DNA from 2 places in the Bacillus aerius genome. Region 2 is predicted to be linked to the other one. Evidence: predicted binding sites of a transcription regulator. Region 2 holds the regulator's gene; the other holds the start of a gene.
The links. The regulator LexA, encoded in region 2, represses DNA repair genes until DNA is damaged. The targets are predictions, from matches to a motif close to CGAACATATGTTCG.
Positions count from the first base shown of each region.

Region 1 (3,131 bases), 1.2 Mb from region 2:
TTAAGTTAAAAGGCGTACTCGGCTCTTTAGGGAAAAAAGCCGGCTTTGGCTTAGTAGCGGATCGCCCGCTTGTTGGTCGTGTTCCAAGACTCTTAAAATCTGGACTTCTTTGGATGTACAAGCATCACAATGGATAAAATGATGTGAATTTTTTCTCAAAGCTCCTTCTAATGAAGGAGCTCAGATTGTAGAGAAACTCATGTTTTTCTACAATCTTTTTTATTTTCATCGTAATGATGATGGATGAGATTGAATGAAAAAGGCCTCCCACACACCTAACCTAGCTTCGCTAGATGTGTGGCAATCTTCTTCATGTTCTGACAGGCAGCTGTGAGAAGAACTTGCTCACTCACATTTTGTTTTCCCCTCAACCGGCAGTAGCGAAGCCCATGCAGTTGTTTTGAATCTGCAAAGCTTCGCTCTATTTTTTCTTTTCTTTTTTTATATAGCTCTTTTCCAGCGGCAGACAGACGATTTTGCCTGATCTTTTCTTTATGTTCCTCCCACACATGTCTTGAGATGACTTTTTGATGATTTTTAGATCTTGTGCAGTTTTCAAGGAAAGGACACGATGTGCATTTTTTAGGATCTGATTTGTAGAACCTATAACCTTTTCGATCAGTCGTGGTATATAAAAGCTTTTCACCATTCGGGCATATGTATTGATCGTGTTCAGAGTCATACTTGAATTTCCACTTCTCGAATAGTCCTCTTGTTGGATGAAAACGTCTATGTGCGATGACACCAAAAATACGGCGATCAGATAAACCTTTACAGATTGGGGTCGTCAAATAACCAGAATCAAGGGCAACAGCTTCTACTTGAAAACCAAATCGTGCGATTTGGTGATCCAACCGATCAAGATACGGAACAGAATCATGGACATTACCGGGCGTGATGTGGGCATCCGTGATGATATTGTACTTCATATCCGTTGTACGGTGGTCTAGGTAGAAAAAGCCTTCCGGTTTGTTTTCACGATAAAGATAGCCACTTTCAGGATCAGTCGTACTTTGACGAATGTCTTTTTCCGTTTTCACCCCCTCTTTTACCTTTAAGGGCTTTTTTCCGTGTGCCACCCGATCTTCTTGGATCGCTTCTTCTAAATCATTTATATAGTTCTGGGTATCTTGTTCAATCGTTTTTCTCATATATTTATGTTTATTGGCATTGGCTTTAAGATAAGTTGAATCAGTAAAAAGAACGCGGCCTCCTACCATATCATGATTGATAGCTTGAAGCACAATCTCGTCGAAAATGTCTTGAAAAATCGTTGTATCTTTGAATCGAGTACGACGATTCCAGCTAATGGTCGAGTGATGAGGAACGGGGTCATTGATGTTCAAACCTAAAAACCATCTATACGCCATGTTATAGTAAATTTCTTTTTCAAGTTGTCTTTCAGAACGGATACCGTACAGGTATCCGATAAACATCATTTTGAACAAAATAAGTGGATCAAGAGAAGGACGACCTTTATTCTCGCTATAATACGGTCTTACTTTATCTACGATAAATGAAAAATCAATGTACTGATCAATTTTACGAAGCAGGTGATCCTCTTCGACCAGTTGATCTAGTAATACAAATTCGGCTTCGTGCTGAGAAGAATTTCTAGTGTGGAACATGAGAAAAACACCTTCCTTTAGTATGCTTTTCTCTATTATAAAATGGGGTAGTGGAAAATTTAAGGGAAAAAATAAAGCTGTCGAGATTTTCTCGACAGCCTGAGCTCCTTCTAATGAAGGAGCTTTTATTATGAAACGGCATGTGCCGATGGATGGTTCACTTTGATAGGAGCAAGCGCAAGGATGCAGTCTTTACGAAACGTTCTGATCGTCTTCTTCGATAAACAATACGCTTGTATGAACTGTTCAGTTTGACGATGTACAATGATTTTTCGTTTCGAGCACTCTCCATTTTTCTTCATATAAATCATATCAATCGGTATTTGTTGATGAAGAGATTGTTTTAGTAAATAATTCATGATGCTCACGCTCCTTTCATCTCATTATATACGAACAAACGTTCTAAATCAACCTAAAAAGGAACGTTTGTTCGATTTATTTTTCTAAAAAAAGAACAGCTCATTCACTGCTCTCTTCGTACCCGTATTTCTCCATTTCTTGATAAATATCTTTTAATTTCGGATTGCCCTCTCCTACAATTTGATCCTCAACAAGGACAAGCGGATAAAAGAATTCATCATCAAGAATTCGTTCAGATAATTCTTTTTGGCGTTCGTTTTCAGGCGGGTGCTCAATATCGATATATGTGATGCGAAACGGCTGATTTGGATATTTTCGTTTTAATGCTGCATCTAGCCACTCAAATGTATCTTTTGAAGAAGGCAGATTCACGCAACTAGCGCACAGGACATCTCTTCCATATACATAAAGGTCAACGGTTTTGTTCATTTGACAAGCCCCCCATTCTTTCTTTATTTTAGCTGAATTTTCTGTATGAAAAAAGTCAAAATCACTTTTTGTTTCAAGATGAGATTGTGCTATAATGAGAAGGAAACTTTGAAACCAATCAATAGATTTTTATCGTCCAGATGAATATAATGGTGATATGTTGTGAAAGGAGCGATTATATCTAATGACTGAAGTCGAAATGAAAGACCAAGTACAGGAAGTACTGGACAAACTTCGTCCATTTCTATTACGTGATGGTGGAGACTGTGAGCTTGTAGACATTGAAGATGGCATTGTGAAATTACGCCTTCTTGGTGCATGCGGCAGCTGCCCAAGTTCAACCATTACATTGAAAGCCGGTATTGAGCGCGCATTATTAGAAGAAGTACCTGGCGTTGTAGAAGTTGAACAGGTTTTCTAATTCATATATGACATGAAAACGACCCTTACTGGGTCGTTTTTTAATTAGGATAACTTCTCTCTAAACCATTCTTGAATAAAGGTCAGTCTTTGAATACGCTGCCCAGGGTGGCCGCTTCTCGATAAATCATGAGAGGCCTTCGGGAATTTGACTAATCTCGTGTCTTTTCCAAGCTCCTTTAATGCCACAAAAAGCTGTTCTCCTTGATCGACTGGGCAGCGGTAGTCTTCATCACTGTGCAGGATGAGAAGCGGTGTATTCACCTGTTTTACATACTTTAGCGGCGAACGATC
Region 1 covers NZ_JARYHO010000001.1:2,933,151-2,936,281, forward strand. Annotated here, with positions in the region: gene M2353_RS15260 (NAD(P)/FAD-dependent oxidoreductase) at 1-137, shown strand, start outside; gene M2353_RS15265 (IS1182 family transposase) at 276-1,628, opposite strand; gene M2353_RS15270 (WYL domain-containing protein) at 1,757-1,987, opposite strand; gene M2353_RS15275 (YuzD family protein) at 2,088-2,417, opposite strand; partial or broken gene M2353_RS15280 (NifU family protein) at 2,539-2,838, shown strand; gene M2353_RS15285 (S9 family peptidase) at 2,883-3,131, opposite strand, start outside.
Region 1: a site for LexA is predicted at 2,048-2,061, ahead of M2353_RS15270 (WYL domain-containing protein). Genes of this name have one in related genera too.

Region 2 (3,131 bases):
AATTTCAGCGAATGTCATGTTGTTTTTTCTTAATCGAACAATTTCAGAAATCGGTACTTCAATACGTTCGCGGCCAGGCGCCTGTTCTTGGTGTTTTAAATTTAGTTCGGGTTGATACCCTCGCTCAACAGCTTTTTTCATCCCACGCTTAATTTTCAAATTATGAATTTTCCGCTGATACTCTTCTACAACGCCTACAATTTCAATGACCATCTCGTCTGCTTCTGAAAGCTCAAGCTCTCCTCTATGAAATACGCTGTACACCTTGACTTTTTCTTTAAACAGACAATGAAGAAGAGCGATTTTCGCCTGCCCTCTTCCAAGGCGTGTCTCATCTTGAATGAGAACAGCATCGATTTCTTCCTCTTTCAGCGCAGCCAGCATGTCAAAAACACCGTCACGATCAAGATCGTATCCACTCGCTTTTTCTTTAATCACTTTGACTACATTCATCTTTTGCGCTGCAGCTAAAGCAAGCAGTTCTTCTTCTTGTCTTTTAAGCGAGGTTTCTTGCTCTTCTTTGGCAGTACTTACTCTCGCATAAATGATTGCATTCATGTCTTCAATCGACCTTTCTACTGTACTGTTGCAAGTTGATATACGACTGGATGCTCTTTTTTAACTGGAATCACAAGGATATCTCCCGGCTGGATGTCAGTTGAAGCGAGATCATTGTGTTCAGTTACCCAGTCAATAAAAGCATTTTTATCGATTGATTTACTGTCGTTTACTTGATCAGCTAATCCCCAAAGAGTATCACCTGATTGAACCTCTATTTTAACATATTGATTTGGATCATTATGGCTAGTGACTGCAATAAGTGAGAGAAATATGCCAACGATGAATGAGAATAGCCCAATAAAAATAATAGATTCCTTTAACCTCATAATGTCATCTCTCCTAATAGAATGTGTGTTCGTTCTTTCTGACACTCATTATAAATACGAACAAACGTTTCTGTCAAACGTTTTTTTCGAACCTATGTTTGTACTGTTAGGAAAAACATGCTATAATTTCTTTAAAATTGACGTTTTGAGGTGCAAAAGATGACGAAGCTATCAAAAAGACAACTCGATATCCTGAAATTCATAAAAGAAGAAGTAAAAAGCAAGGGTTATCCCCCATCCGTTCGTGAAATTGGCGAAGCTGTCGGTCTAGCATCAAGTTCAACTGTCCATGGACATTTAGCTAGACTAGAAACGAAAGGTTTAATTAGAAGAGACCCGACGAAACCTAGAGCGATCGAAGTACTAGATGAAGAGGAAATGAATATTCCAAAAAGCGCTGTAATGAATGTTCCAGTCATCGGAAAAGTCACAGCAGGCTTGCCTATCACGGCTGTTGAGAATGTAGAAGAATATTTCCCACTTCCAGAAACTTTTGCAGCACCAGATGAACAAGTATTTATGCTTGAAATTATGGGAGAAAGTATGATCGATGCAGGTATTTTGGACAAAGACTACGTGATTGTGCGTCAGCAAAGCACTGCCAACAATGGAGATATTGTGGTGGCTATGACAGAAGAAGATGAAGCAACAGTGAAACGTTTTTATAAGGAAGATACACACTTTAGATTACAGCCCGAGAATCCATCAATGGAACCGATTATTTTACAGAATGTGAGTATACTAGGTAAAGTGATTGGCGTATTTAGAAATATTCATTAAAAAAAGCCGGTATTTCATCAATTGCTGATGAGAGCCGGCTTTTTCTTTTATGAACAAGAATATGCAAGAATACTAGAGCTTGGGAACGAGCCAAATGTAAAGTTCGGCCATATGAAACCCGTTGTACGGCCAAAAGGCTGCGAGGAAAGAACATACATGAGAAATACTTGACCGTTTCTAAGGAACACAATGGTCCACCTTCTATTACATCCAGCTGCAAATTGAACCGTTTGCTGGCTTCCGCCTACACTCTGCCCTGCAATGAGCGGCTGCATACTTTGAGGCTGAGAAACTGCTTGTTGATATTGCGAGATGATATGCTGCGGCGGGGCTGGCGGGACCGACTGTCCTCCTGCACCTTGCCCTTGCCCAGTTCCTCCAAATGGCAAGCCGGGAAATCCTCCAACTTGAGAAATAGGAAACGCCGGCATGCTTTGTACCTGCCGATCGTACAAGTACCCATTCCACGTACCTTCATATGGATTATACATACTAAACACCACTTTCTTAGACATTCATCACGACAGTATATGTCATACATAAAAAAAGAGTGTTGAGGAGACAAATAGAAATCTTTCCAAAAGACGTTTTATTCTTCTTTAGAACGGTTAAATACTAATGAGGAAGAAAAAAATAAAAAAATGAAAACTTTTTGTCTCCCTCAAACGTTATATAGATAGAAAGTAAAGAAATAAAAAACATTTAGATTTAATGCTTGTAATATCTATGTAACTATTGTAACATTTGTAACATAAGAAGTTTTCATTGAGAAAAGGAGGCAATCGCCTTGAAAAAATTATTTGTTTTATTAACCGCTATTATGCTTATGATCTCATTACAAACAACAACACTGGCCGCTTCCAAAAAATCAGCCGCTTTGACAAATAAAGAAGCGTTACATATTGCCCTTGATGCAAGAGAACACTTTTGGAGTGCGATGTCAGGCTACAACATTAAAGAGCATTCAGATTACAAATTAAAATCATTTACTTATAAAGATATGACTTACAACTACCTGTCTAAAACATTTGATACAAAGAAAAAACTAAACAGCTATCTATCTCAAGTTTTCACAAAAGATGCCATTACTCACGGTTTAAAAGACTATCAGTTCATCGTTCATAAAGGAAAAATGGCTGTGCCAGTTGGTGACGGAGACAATATGCTTAATTGGGATAAGGCAACACCTAAACTCGTCTCTAAGAAAAGTACAATCCGCACATACGAATTCACAGTTCCAACACTTGATGGACGCAAAGTAAAACGTACTGTCACTTTCGAGAAAGTACAAAACGAGTGGAAAGTAACAAAAATTGACGCTGTGATCTAAATAAAAACCAGGCCGTTTACTAGGCCTGGTTTTTATATGGATGAAAATTCAGTCATACGATCTAAAGCGTGAGCAAGTGATGAAGCCGTTTGAAATTCATTAAAAGGAAGTCCAAGCTGTACAGCCGTTTGAGC
Region 2 covers NZ_JARYHO010000001.1:1,767,269-1,770,399, reverse strand. Annotated here, with positions in the region: gene M2353_RS09030 (YneB family resolvase-like protein) at 1-558, opposite strand, end outside; gene yneA (cell division suppressor protein YneA) at 576-887, opposite strand; gene lexA (transcriptional repressor LexA) at 1,047-1,667, shown strand; gene M2353_RS09015 (hypothetical protein) at 1,715-2,158, opposite strand; gene M2353_RS09010 (IseA DL-endopeptidase inhibitor family protein) at 2,455-2,997, shown strand; gene M2353_RS09005 (STAS domain-containing protein) at 3,030-3,131, opposite strand, start outside.